4 regions of the Paenibacillus sp. GCM10012306 genome follow, and region 1 is predicted to be linked to each of the others. Evidence: predicted binding sites of a transcription regulator. Region 1 holds the regulator's gene; each other region holds the start of a gene.
What was found. Region 1 encodes Rex, which represses fermentation and respiration genes when NADH is low (regulators of the CRP and FNR family bind a similar motif). Its sites were predicted from a motif close to TTGTGAAATATTTCACAA; they were not measured.
Positions count from the first base shown of each region.

Region 2: the regulator Rex is predicted to act here: its motif matches at 1,286-1,303, upstream of ACFORK_RS11145 (cytochrome ubiquinol oxidase subunit I).
Region 3: the regulator Rex is predicted to act here: its motif matches at 2,039-2,056, upstream of qoxA (cytochrome aa3 quinol oxidase subunit II).
Region 4: the regulator Rex is predicted to act here: its motif matches at 1,442-1,459, upstream of adhE (bifunctional acetaldehyde-CoA/alcohol dehydrogenase).

Region 1 covers NZ_JBHRYW010000002.1:82,309-85,486, forward strand. Annotated here, with positions in the region: gene dinG (ATP-dependent DNA helicase DinG) at 1-633, shown strand, start outside; gene ACFORK_RS04135 (redox-sensing transcriptional repressor Rex) at 872-1,525, shown strand; gene ACFORK_RS04140 (amidohydrolase) at 1,512-2,813, shown strand; gene ACFORK_RS04145 (cell wall elongation regulator TseB-like domain-containing protein) at 2,863-3,178, shown strand, end outside.
Region 2 covers NZ_JBHRYW010000004.1:54,054-57,231, forward strand. Annotated here, with positions in the region: gene ACFORK_RS11130 (S1C family serine protease) at 1-283, shown strand, start outside; gene ACFORK_RS11135 (cold-shock protein) at 574-774, shown strand; gene ACFORK_RS11140 (cold-shock protein) at 962-1,192, shown strand; gene ACFORK_RS11145 (cytochrome ubiquinol oxidase subunit I) at 1,417-2,820, shown strand; gene cydB (cytochrome d ubiquinol oxidase subunit II) at 2,807-3,178, shown strand, end outside.
Region 3 covers NZ_JBHRYW010000017.1:17,501-20,678, reverse strand. Annotated here, with positions in the region: gene qoxB (cytochrome aa3 quinol oxidase subunit I) at 1-746, opposite strand, end outside; gene qoxA (cytochrome aa3 quinol oxidase subunit II) at 788-1,804, opposite strand; gene ACFORK_RS26240 (polysaccharide deacetylase family protein) at 2,293-3,178, shown strand, end outside.
Region 4 covers NZ_JBHRYW010000001.1:683,672-686,849, forward strand. Annotated here, with positions in the region: gene ACFORK_RS03015 (ABC transporter substrate-binding protein) at 1-1,099, shown strand, start outside; gene adhE (bifunctional acetaldehyde-CoA/alcohol dehydrogenase) at 1,535-3,178, shown strand, end outside.

The DNA of each region.
Region 1 (3,178 bases):
TTCCCGAGCGTTAAGGGCAGCATAGGCGATGCACGCTTTGTGGACACGCTGGTGCAATCTCTCGCGGAGGCAGCGGTGACCACACGCGGACGAATGCTGGTGCTGTTCACCTCTTACCGCATGCTGCGCCAGGTCTATGATCCCCTGAAGGAAGCTCTGGCTTCACAGGATATCAGCGTACTGGGGCAGGGAGTGGAGGGCGGAAGCCGCAGCAAGCTGATCCGTCGATTTCAGGACAGCAGCGCTGCAGTGCTGCTTGGTACAAGCAGCTTCTGGGAAGGCGTAGACATTCCCGGCGATGCGTTAACTTGCCTGGCCATCGTCAGGCTGCCGTTTCAGCCGCCGAATCATCCGCTGGCGGAGGCCAAGGCTGAACTGCTTCAAGCGCAGAAGAAGAACCCGTTCATGAAGCTCTCCGTGCCGCAGGCGGTCATCCGCTTCAAGCAGGGCTTCGGTCGTCTCGTTCGGACGGCACAAGACCGGGGAATCGTTATTGTTTATGATACCAGGGTTATTGAGTCCTATTACGGTAAATATTTTCTGTATTCGCTGCCTGGTCCCAAGATGGAGCATATGAAGACTGAGCAGATGGTTCCCCGAATTGCAGAATGGCTGGAGGAAGGAGGCATTTAATGCCTCTTTCATTCAGTCTATAATGCGTTATTTTTCAACAATCGGATTAATCTATATTTACCATCATTCGGAAAATATAGGGCGAGAAAATGCTGTTCGTTGGGGAGACCAGGTTATTTTCCATTGGTTCAAGAAGGATGGTATAAGGGATGAATGGACTTGCGCCCTAAAGCCCTAACTTCATAGCGCCTCATCTTTTGTTTGAATTTTAATTTAACTTAATCTAGGAGGAGAAAACATGAAATCGGATAAAATCTCGGAGGCGGTGGTACGCAGACTTCCAGTATACCTGCGGTTCCTCAACGATCTCCAAAAACGTGAAATCTCGACAGTTTCTTCTCAAGAACTTGGTCAGAAGCTAGATCTTAACCCGGCCCAGATCCGCAAGGATCTGGCTTATTTTGGCGACTTCGGCCGTAAAGGCATCGGTTATGATGTGTCTTATCTCATTGAGAAGATCCGTCATATCCTGAAACTGGATCAGCAAATTAACGTGGCTTTGGTAGGCGCCGGTAATCTTGGACATGCTTTGTCCAACTACAATGCTTACTTGAAGGACACGATGAAAATAACCGCCATTTTTGATTCGTATGAGCCCAAGGTAGGGCAGAAAATCAACTCGCTCACGGTACAGCCGATGAAGGAACTGGGCAGCACTATTCGTGAGCAGGGCATCCGTATCGGCATTATTACCGTACCGGATACCGAAGCGCAGAATGTAGCAGATATTCTGGTGGAATCCGGGATTGAAGCGATTTTGAACTTTGCACCTGTGATTCTGAAAACACCATCCCAGATCCGAGTCCATGCAGCGGACTTTACAACGGATTTGCAAAGCCTTGCTTATTATTTGCAGGATGGAAAGGAAGAGCTTGGGCATGAGCAGCAGTAAGATTCTGATCCGTAACGGGAGATTTCTTGTGCCTGGGGCTCCTCTTTCTGTGTTGAACGGCTATATGATCATAGAGGATGATCTCATCACATACATAGGTGAAGAAGAGCCGTGTCTTGAAGAAGAGGTGCAGGTGATCGATGGTAACCGCTTGCTGTTCATGCCTGGTCTGGTGAATACCCATGGCCATGCGGCGATGTCGCTGCTGCGCGGCTATGGCGATGACCGAACTCTTCAGGTCTGGCTGCAGGAGAAAATGTGGCCGATGGAGGGCAAGTTTACCCCGGACGATATCTACTGGGGAAGCTCGCTGGCTATCTTGGAAATGATGAAGGGTGGCACGACGACCTTTCTTGACATGTATGACAAAATGGATCGGGTGGCTGAGATCACGCAGCAGTCCGGCATGCGCGGGGTGCTGACACGAGGGGTTATCGGCTTATGTCCGCCAGAGGTACAGGATGCGAAGCTGGCTGATGCTGTCCAGTTCGCCCGTGATTGGAATGGCAAGGCAGACGGCAGAATTACAACGATGCTGTCGCCGCATTCCCCGTATACGTGTCCGCCGGAATTTATAGTCAAGTTCGTGCAGGCTGCCCATGACCTGGATCTACCGCTGCATACGCATATGTCGGAGACGAAGCGGGAAGTGGAGCAGAATGTTGAGGATTATGGACTGCGCCCTGTTGCACACTTGGAACAGCTGGGAATGTTCACACGACCGTCTCTGGTCGCGCATGGCGTGCATTTGAATGACGAGGAGATCGGTATTCTGGCCCGTCACCATGTCGGCGTCTCCCACAACCCTGGGAGCAACCTGAAGCTGGCCAGCGGCATTGCCCGGGTTATCGATCTGCTGAATGCAGGCGTTACTGTATCACTGGGTACGGACAGTGCAGCCAGCAACAATAATCTGGATTTGTTCGAAGAGATGCGTTTGGCAGCGCTCATTCATAAGGGCTTCAGCGGAGACCCAACAGCTGTTCCGGCTGCAGAGGCCCTGCGGATGGCAACGGAGTACGGTGCGAAATCACTCTTCCTGAATAGCGTGGGCAAGCTTGCCCCAGGCATGAAAGCAGACTTCATTGCCATTGATATCGATCAGCCGCATTTGCTGCCGCATACGGACCTGATTTCACATGCGGTATACTCAGCCAGTGCCAAAGACGTGCTCCATGTCTGGGTGAACGGACAGCAGATTGTAAAGAACGGAGAATGCCTGACGCTGGATGAAGAAGCTATTCGTCGTAAGGCGCAGGAAGCTTTTGTAGGCCTGTTGAATCGGTAGGCAAGGATCGGCAGAACCGCCGTGGAACATGTAGAAAGGAAGCTGTAACTTGAAAAAGAGGAAAAAATGGATCCTGCTAGGAGTGGCACTGTTTCTGCTCCTGCTGCTTGGCCTAAGCCAGTTCTATGCTTTTATCATGAAGGACCAATGGAAAGAACGGGATGCAGCCAAGGAGGTTGCCCTAAGTCGAGCAGGCTTAACTCAAGTAGAGAAGGCCCAGAAATCGGTCTGGGACGAAAACTCGTTGTATTGGGTGCTAACAGGGAAAAATGAGGCGGGTACCGAACTGATGGTGTGGGTCCGCTTTACAACGGACGGTAAGGTTGCTGAAGGCGACAACGTGGTATTCAGCGAAGAACTGAGCA
Region 2 (3,178 bases), on a different contig from region 1:
ATATGTCCCGCTGGCTGAAGATCAACGCAAGGAACTGAACCTGCCTGCGGCGGTTAAAGATGGTGTAGTTGTACTCGATGCTGTTGGACCGGCAAAGGTTGCGGGCCTCCAGTTCAATGACGTTATCACAAAATTTGACGGAGAGCCGATTACTTCTACCCTTTCACTGCGGAAGTATTTGTATAATCACACCAAGATCGGTGACGAATTGCAGATCACTTTTTACAGAAATGGGGTTCTGAAGCAGGTCTCGGTAAAACTTTTGGAGAAACCTGAGGAATAAAACCTTCAGAAATGGTATATAATGATACAGCAGTCATGACCAGACAGGCTGACAGCCCTTACATTGGGAAGTCAGCCTTTTGTGGGAAAAAACGGAGATATTCGGATGGGTCAGCTTGCCTTTACTCCGCAGGTGTGGTACTATGAAAACAATCATACATTTGATACCTAATTCTCGCGTTGAAAAGGGCTGTCAATTTAAGTAATATACAACCTTTTTCAATGTGTGAATTTTTTCTTTGTTTGAAGATAAAAAGAACATATTAATTTAAATTTGTGGAGGTTACACACATGCAAACAGGTACAGTTAAATGGTTCAACGCTGAAAAAGGATTCGGATTTATCGAAGTTGAAGGCGGTAGCGACGTATTCGTACACTTCAGTGCGATCACTGGCGAAGGCTTCAAAACTTTGGACGAAGGCCAACGCGTTGAATTCAACGTTGTTCAAGGCAACCGTGGTCCACAAGCCGAAAACGTTGTAAAACTGTAATAATAGAAGATACCGTCCCCGCTTGTTGAAAGTTGGGACGGTCTTTTTTTAACAGAATTCAACACCTATGTAAAGGCTCCGTATTGGGGCTTTTCTTATTATTATAGAGGTGTAAGCATAAATCTTAACATTTTGGGGTATCATGTATCGTTAATCCACTTGTGGCATAAAGGAAGGAGGAACGGCAATGAACTACCGGAAGAAACCCGTGGAGGAAATCCCGGAAGAGAATACCGCGATTTGGGCCTGTACGAACGAGGGGTGCAATGGATGGATGAGGGACAATTTTGCTTTTGACACTGTACCTTCTTGTCGTCTCTGCAACGCTCCGATGGTCCGCAGTATGAAGATGCTGCCGCTGCTGCTCAATTCCAACGGTGATCTAAAGTCGCTGAAGAAAGGTATTTCCATTACGTGACGGGCGCCTTTATGAGCCAAGCCTAGTATAGAATAACGCACAAACTCCAAGACGGTTAAACCGTCTTATTTTTTTTGCTTTCTTGTCACTACTTTGTGATATTTGTCACAAAATTTATATTTTTATAGCTAAATTAGAGCGTATAATGTGATTTACATCACACGTTACCCTTAAAATTTTTGACAAAATAGACGTATTGATAAGGGAAAGGGAAGGGGAGAAATATGGATACAATCATGCTGTCACGTATTCAATTTGCGTCGACGACAATTTTTCACTATTTCTTTGTGCCAGTGTCTATTGGGCTAGCGCTTTTGATTGCGATCATGGAGACTATGTATGTAAGAAAAGGCGATGAAGAGTACAAGAGAATGGCGCAATTCTGGGGAAAGCTGTTCCTCATAAATTTTGCGGTCGGGGTAGTTACAGGTATTCTGCAGGAGTTCCAGTTCGGGATGAACTGGTCAGATTATTCACGATTCGTCGGTGACGTGTTCGGTGCACCACTGGCCGTGGAAGCTCTTCTGGCCTTTTTTCTGGAGTCTACATTTATCGGGCTGTGGATCTTCGGTTGGGACAAAGTCTCTAAGAAGGTGCATCTGCTCTCCATCTGGATGGTTGCGCTCGGTACGATGCTGTCAGCCTTCTGGATCTTAGCGGCGAACTCTTTCATGCAGCATCCGGTGGGCTTCGAGATCAACAATGGGCGTGCAGAAATGAATGACATCTTCGCTCTCATTACGAACGGACAATTGCTGGTGGAGTTCCCACATACGGTGCTGGCGGCCTACGCTACAGGCGCGTTCCTTGTAACGGGTATCAGTGCCTACAAGCTGCTGAAGAAACAGGAAGTATCTTTCTTTAAGAAATCTTTCCAAATTGCGGCGATTGTCGGCATTATCTCTTCTGTGGGTGTAGCAGTGGCAGGACATGCCCAGGCACAATACCTGGTAGAGACTCAGCCGATGAAGATGGCGGCTTCTGAAGGACTATGGGGTGATAGCGGCGATCCTGCACCTTGGACGGTGTGGGCGAGTATTGACCCTACGAACAAGACCAACAGTGGTGAATTCAAAATCCCATACTTGCTTAGCTTCCTGTCTTACAGTAAGTTCTCCGGTGAAGTTAAAGGGATGAACCAATTGCAGGCAGAATATGAACAGCAGTATGGACCTGGGGATTATATCCCTCCGGTACGGACTACCTTCTGGAGCTTCCGGATCATGGTCGCTGCGGGTACGCTAATGATGGTGCTTGGTCTGTATGCAATGTACTTGATTTGGCGTAAAAAGATGGATCGTCCGAACACCTGGTTCATGCGCTTCATGTTATGGGGACTATTGCTTCCACCAATCGCTAATACAGCGGGCTGGATCATGACCGAATTTGGTCGTCAGCCGTGGACCGTATTTGGCTTGATGCAGACCAAAGACAGTGTGTCGCCTAATATTACTAGCGGACAGGTACTGTTCTCAGTGATTTCTTTTACAACAATCTATTTAATTCTGGGTCTGGTACTGGTCGGCTTGTTCATCAAAGTTATCAAAAAAGGTCCTTATGCGATGGATAACGATCACGGCGATTCGCATGATCCATATAACAAGGAGGGATCCCATGCTTTCTCTTAATGAATTGTGGTTTGTATTGATTGCGGTTCTGTTCATCGGGTTCTTCTTCCTGGAGGGTTTTGACTTTGGCGTAGGAATGGAAACACAGTTCCTGGCCAAGAATGATACGGAACGCCGGGTGCTGATCAACTCGATCGGGCCATTCTGGGATGCCAATGAAGTATGGTTGTTGACTGGTGCGGGCGCGATGTTCGCGGCCTTTCCGAACTGGTATGCGACGCTGTTCAGTGGATTCTATATTCCCTTTGTGTTCGCGCTGTTGGCGCTGATCGCTCGGGGTGTAGCATTTGAATTCAGGGGCAAGCGCGATTCCCTGGCCTGGAAAAAAACTTGGGATGTCTGCATCTTCCTTGGTAGC
Region 3 (3,178 bases), on a different contig from region 1:
AACATCATCAGCGCCAGTGCTACCGTAAGCACCGGGAAGGCGAATACGATGATAACGTTGGTGATCAGAACAGACCAGGTGAACATTGGCATACGCATCAACTTCATGCCTGGGGCACGCATCTTCAGGATAGTCACGATGAAGTTGACCCCTGTTAGCATTGTACCGATACCAGAAATCTGCAGTGCGAGCGAGTAGTAGTTGTTACCTACCGTTGGGCTGAACTCAATGCTAGCGAGTGGGAAGTATGCGGACCAGCCGGCATCCGGTGATCCCCCGATAACAAAGGAGATATTCAGCAGCATCGCTCCAAAGAAGAAGAGCCAGAAGCTGACAGCGTTCAGACGCGGGAATGCCACGTCTCTTGCGCCGATTTGCAGCGGTACGATAACGTTCATCAGACCGATGATAAACGGCATGGCCATGAAGAGAATCATGATCAGTCCGTGTGTGGTAAAGACCTCGTTATAGTGCTGTGCGTCGAGAAATTTCATATCTGGCGCTGCGGTCTGCAGACGCATCATAATCGCGTCGATACCGCCGCGGAATAGCATCAGCAGGGCAGCCAGGATATACATGACCCCGATGCGCTTATGGTCAACTGTAGTCAACCATTCACGCCACAGGTAGCCCCACTTTTTGAAAACGGTTAGTCCAATGATAATCGCTAGCGTGGCCAGCGCAATACTGACCATTGCTCCGTAGATTAGGACCCCACCGTGAACCTTAAACTTTTCCAAATCCATTAGGGATGACTCCTTTCAGGTATTCACACTGGCAATAAAGCCTAGTGGTGTCCTTCGTGTTTACTCTCGGCTTCCGAAGAGGTTGGCACTGGCTGAACCTCCGTATCAGGTTTGCCGTCAAATATGGTCTCACTAGAAGGCGCTGGAGATGGATGAACTTTCTTGTTCTCCTTATGCTCCATATTGCCGTTATCCATATCCATTTCCATGCCGTCATGGCTCATATGATCACCATGATTGCCTGGCGGCGGACTGAAGTCTAAGTGGGTGGAAGAGTAGGTTTTGCGTCCAACAAATTCGGTCTTCAGCAAATCCTTGAATTCATCCTCTTTCAGCGGCTGTGCGGTTTCTTTAACATCTTTTACCCAGCCATCATATTCTTTCTCTGTCATAGCCAGAGCTTCGAATTCCATGTGGGCAAAACCTTTACCGTTAAAGTTCGAGTTCTTTCCGATAAAAGAGCCAGCCGTATCAGCTACTAGATTAAGCTGGGTTAACATGTCGTTCATCGCATATTTCTGTCCCGCAAGCTGTGGAATCCAGAAACTTGAGATCGAAGTGAACGAATACAGGCGGAATTCAACCGGACGGTGTACAGGAATATTCACGTAATTCACCGTTTCGATACCTTCTTCAGGATAGCTGAAATGCCATTTCCAGTTGGAAGAGGAAGCATAGATGACCAGCGGCTTAATATTTTTATAGTCCTTAGGGACATTTTCTACAGCGCTGGTGGATTTTACTGTGATTACAGAGAGGATAGTGACGATGACGATTGGAATGGCGATCCAAACCGCCTCCAGCCATTTGTTGCCCTCTTCATGCGGTGGAACGTACCCCTCGTTGCTCTTCTTTGCGCGGTACTTCACAAGGACAAAGACGTATAAAATGTAGACAACAGCCAGAACACCGAGCATCACCAGTATGGAGAGGATGATCGTGTCTGATAGCGTTCTCGCAGCCGGACCTTTCGGGTTCAATACAGTTAGCGAACTGCAACCCGGCAGGAGGAGAATCAGGCTGAGGAACAAAGCGTATAACGGCCCTTTTTTGTTCATGTTGAACTCCTTCCTTCAATAATTCTTATCATTAGCCGAAATCATTAACCTCTATATATAGTAAGAAGTCCGAGGGTAGATTGCAAAAGACATATTTTATCATTTTTCCTATTTAAGTCCTCAAATATGGCGATATCGTTAAATATTTGTGTTAGATTTGTTACAATGTTTCTAAGGTGTGATATAGATCACTGTAGTGACGCTACTTTAGGGAGATTTTTAATTGTTCGAAATTTGTTCAATAATTCACTAATGTTACTAATTTCGCCACAATTATTTTGCTCCAAATATGCGGTTTTTAACCGCTTTTTTATTGCTGTGACAGGATTCGACGAAAGTTGCGTTATTTTTTATGAAAATATAATGAATCCGATATAGTGTCTAATTGGTAACAATTTTTTATGCGGTTGGTTACAATCTCTCAAATTTCATTCTATGTATCTATGGTACAGTAATAGAAAATATACATAGATAGGGAGATCCTGCCGGTGTCTACTAAAAAGTTGTTGCTATTATTTATTGCATTTTTCGTAAGTTTGGGATGGGTTCGTGAAGGTGAGGCCGCTGGCATGCAATCCCTGAAGCTAGGGGTTAATGATAAACTGACCGGAATCGAGGCTGTATCAGTAAAAGATTCTTATTATGTTCCGCTGCGCGATTTGGCGCAGGAATTGGGCTGGACGCTGAACGGACTATCAGATGGAATCAGTGTGGTTGCCAGTGGCTCTTCGCTCAAGCTGCTGAATAACCATACTACAGCTACTCTGAACAATGGAAGCAAGGTCGCAATGGATACCTTCGAGCGTGCTGGTAAGCTCATGGTTCCAGTACGGATTTCAGCACTGCTAGGTTATACTATTTCCTATGTGCCGGAGCAATATTTACTGAGAGTACAGAACAGTACAGCCAAACTGAGTGATACGGCATTTATTAATCAGTATAAGAAGGAACTGCAGCCGAAGACAGGGACTGGTGCACAGACCCCAACAGCTACACCTGACCATTCAGGAAAGCCGGGAACAACAGTATATATGACCTTTGACGATGGACCATCGGCTACCACTACTCAGTTGCTTGATATCCTGGCCAAATATAAGGTAAAGGCCACATTCTTCATGCTGGGTCCCAAAATGAACACCTATCCTGCACAGGTTAAGCGTACTGCGAAGGAAAGCCATGGCCTTGGTCTGCATGGAATGACGCACGTAAAGGAGAAGTTCTACGCTTCCCCGGCAGCTGCTCTTGGTGAGATGAACAATGACAATGCTATCCTGAAGAAAATCACTGGAACGGGTACTTCACTGATTCGTCCGCCTTACGGCAGCAAGCCTTATTTCACCAATGCGTTTAGAGACAAAGTGCTGACTCAAGGCT
Region 4 (3,178 bases), on a different contig from region 1:
GTTCTTCAATACCTTCGCTACAGAAGCCAAGTTCCTGGTTGAAAAGGGCTGGGTAGCCGATATCTCAGATCTTTGGAACAAATATGAACACAAAGATGAAATTAACCCTGTCCTGCAGAATCAGTTCATCATTGATGGCAAAGTGTATGGCGTAACACAAAAAGGTTATGTTACCACTACAATGATCAACAGAAAGCTGCTTGATGACAAAGGCGTGGCTGTTCCTCCACTTGACTGGACTTGGGACGATATGCTGAACACTGCCAAGGGCGTAGCGGATACTAAAAAAGGTATCTCCGGTATTGCTCCAATGGGTAAAGGTAATGAAGCAGGCTGGAACTGGACCAACTTCCTGTTCGAAGCAGGTGGAGAAATCCAAAATATTGACGGCGGCAAGGTTGTGGCTACATTCAACTCCGACGCTGGTGTGAAAGCACTGGACTTCTATAAGAAGCTTAGATGGGAAGCTAATGCTATTCCTCAAGACTGGGCACTTGGCTGGGGCGATGCTGTAGGCGCATTCCAACAAAGCCGTACTGCAATGGTTATGGCTGGTTCTGACGGCGTTATCGAGCAAGCTCTGAACCAAGGTGGTCTGAAACCTGAAGAAGTATTGACGTACCCAATGCCTGCTGCTGAAAAAGGCGGCAAGCACACAGGCGTACTGGGTGGCGATTATCTTGTAATCAACCCGAATGCAACGAAAGACGAGCAAGAAATGGCGTTCCGTTACATCACATTCGATTACTTCTCTGACAAGGGTCTGGATGCACTTGATGCGGTAATCAAGCAACGTCAGGCTGACGGTAAATTCTTCATTCCGCCGCTCCTTGACTACTTCTCCGCTGATTCCGAATTCGGTAAGAAGACTAAAGCTGTCTATGACAAGTACACTAACGTTTATCAATACAATCCAGAAATCATGAACCTGCTGGATGGTAAGCCAGAAGCTCAGTACAATACTCAGGACTACTATGCAACTATGTCCAATGTCATTCAAGAGCTGTTCTCCAAAAAAGGAACAGATTCCAAAGCTCAGCTTGATGCTGCTGCTAAAACAGTCCAAGAGAAATTCTTCGATGGAATCAAAGTACAATAATCAGATGTCAGTGTAATCACTGTAACTGAATAGCACGAACAAAGGGATGTTCCAAAAGCCATGTAGATGGTGAGGAACATCCCTTTTTTGCTGGCAATGAATGAATTTGAAAAGAGTGGTTCCGGAGGAGATAGAGAGGAAAGTGAGTTGTGAACCTTTTGTGATTCGTAGAGTGTTGAATGGAGAGCAGGATGTCTTTTTAGTTCCACATAAATAAGGGGGAAGTTGGATGGAAAGGGTGAAATCAGGTGAATTAAACCATTTTTTAAATAAAATATGGTTATAAATCCTAAATATGATTGAATGAAAGCGCTTTGAAACACGTCAAAAAAACTTTATACTTTGTGAAAGATTTCACTATACAAGACGAAAAGTATGTGATAATATGAACATGTAGAGAAAAACAACTCAAAAATTGACAGGAGGACGAGGGACATGGCAGTTAAAAATGAAGTGCCCGCCCAAGTGAAGCAACCAACAGCTGAGGAATATATTCAGACTCTGGTAGATAAAGCCAAGAAGGCTCAAGAAGCGTACATGAAGCTGGATCAAGAGCAGGTCAACACAATCGTTCATGCAATGGCGTTGGCAGGACTCGACAAGCACATGTATCTGGCGAAACTGGCCGTTGAAGAAACAGGTCGAGGCGTCTACGAAGACAAAATCACGAAGAACATTTTCGCAACAGAATATATCTGGCACGGAATTAAATATGATAAGACCGTAGGGGTCATCGAAGACAACTCCTACGAAAGTTTCCAAAAGATCGCCGAACCGGTCGGGATCGTTATGGGTATCACACCGGTAACCAATCCAACATCCACCACGATGTTTAAAGCTCTGATCGCCGCTAAGACACGTAACCCTATTATATTTGGTTTTCATCCATCTGCGCAAGAGTGTAGTGCAGCATCCGCCAAAATTCTACATGACGCAGCAGTAAAAGCTGGCGCACCTGAGAACTGTATCCAATGGATCGAAATGCCAACGATGGACAAAACAAACGCATTGATGAATAACCCTGACGTTGCACTGATTCTGGCAACAGGCGGATCGGCCATGGTTAAAGCGGCTTATAGCTGTGGTAAACCGGCTCTGGGCGTAGGTCCTGGTAACGTACCTGCCTTTATCGAGAAGAGTGCTAACATCGACCAAGCGGTAACTGACATAATCCTTTCGAAAACATTCGATAACGGTATGATCTGTGCATCCGAACAAGCGGTTATTATTGAAGAAGCTATTTTTGACCAAGTGAAGAAGAAAATGATTGCGAACGGATGTTACTTCGTTAACAAAGAAGAAGCTGCTAAGCTGACTTCCGGTGCAATGAACGTTGAAAAATGTGCAGTGAACCCGGCAATTGTTGGTCAATCTGCAACGAAGATCGCGGAAATGTGCGGTATTCAAGTGCCAGCAGGCACCAAAATCCTGGTAGCTGAACTTGAAGGCGTAGGAACAAAATTCCCATTGTCTGCAGAGAAGCTGAGTCCGGTACTGGCTTGCTATAAAGTTAAGAATGCTGATCAAGGTATCGAACGTGCTGCCGAGATCGTTGAGTTCGGAGGCATGGGCCACAGCTCGGCTATCCACTCGAACAATGAAGAAGTGATCATGAAGTTCTCGAACCGTCTGCAAACCGGACGTATTCTGGTGAACTCGCCATCGACACACGGTGCCATCGGCGATATTTACAACACTAATATCCCTTCGCTGACACTGGGCTGTGGATCTTACGGACGCAACTCGGTATCGCAAAACGTGACTGCCATCAATCTGATCAACGTGAAAAGGGTGAATCGTCGTACCGTGAATATGCAATGGTTTAAAGTACCCGACAAGATCTATTTCGAAAAAGGTGCAACACAATACCTTGCCAAAATGCCTGATATTACACGCGTTGCGATTATCACAGACCCTATGATGGTGAAACTGGGTTACGTGGAAAGAGTTGAGCACTATCTGCGTCAACGTCAAACACCAGTAGCTATCGAAGTGTTCTCGGAAGTAGAACCAGATCCTTCGACCACTACAGTGGAAAAAGGTACGGCTATGATGAACAGATTCCAACCGGACTGCATC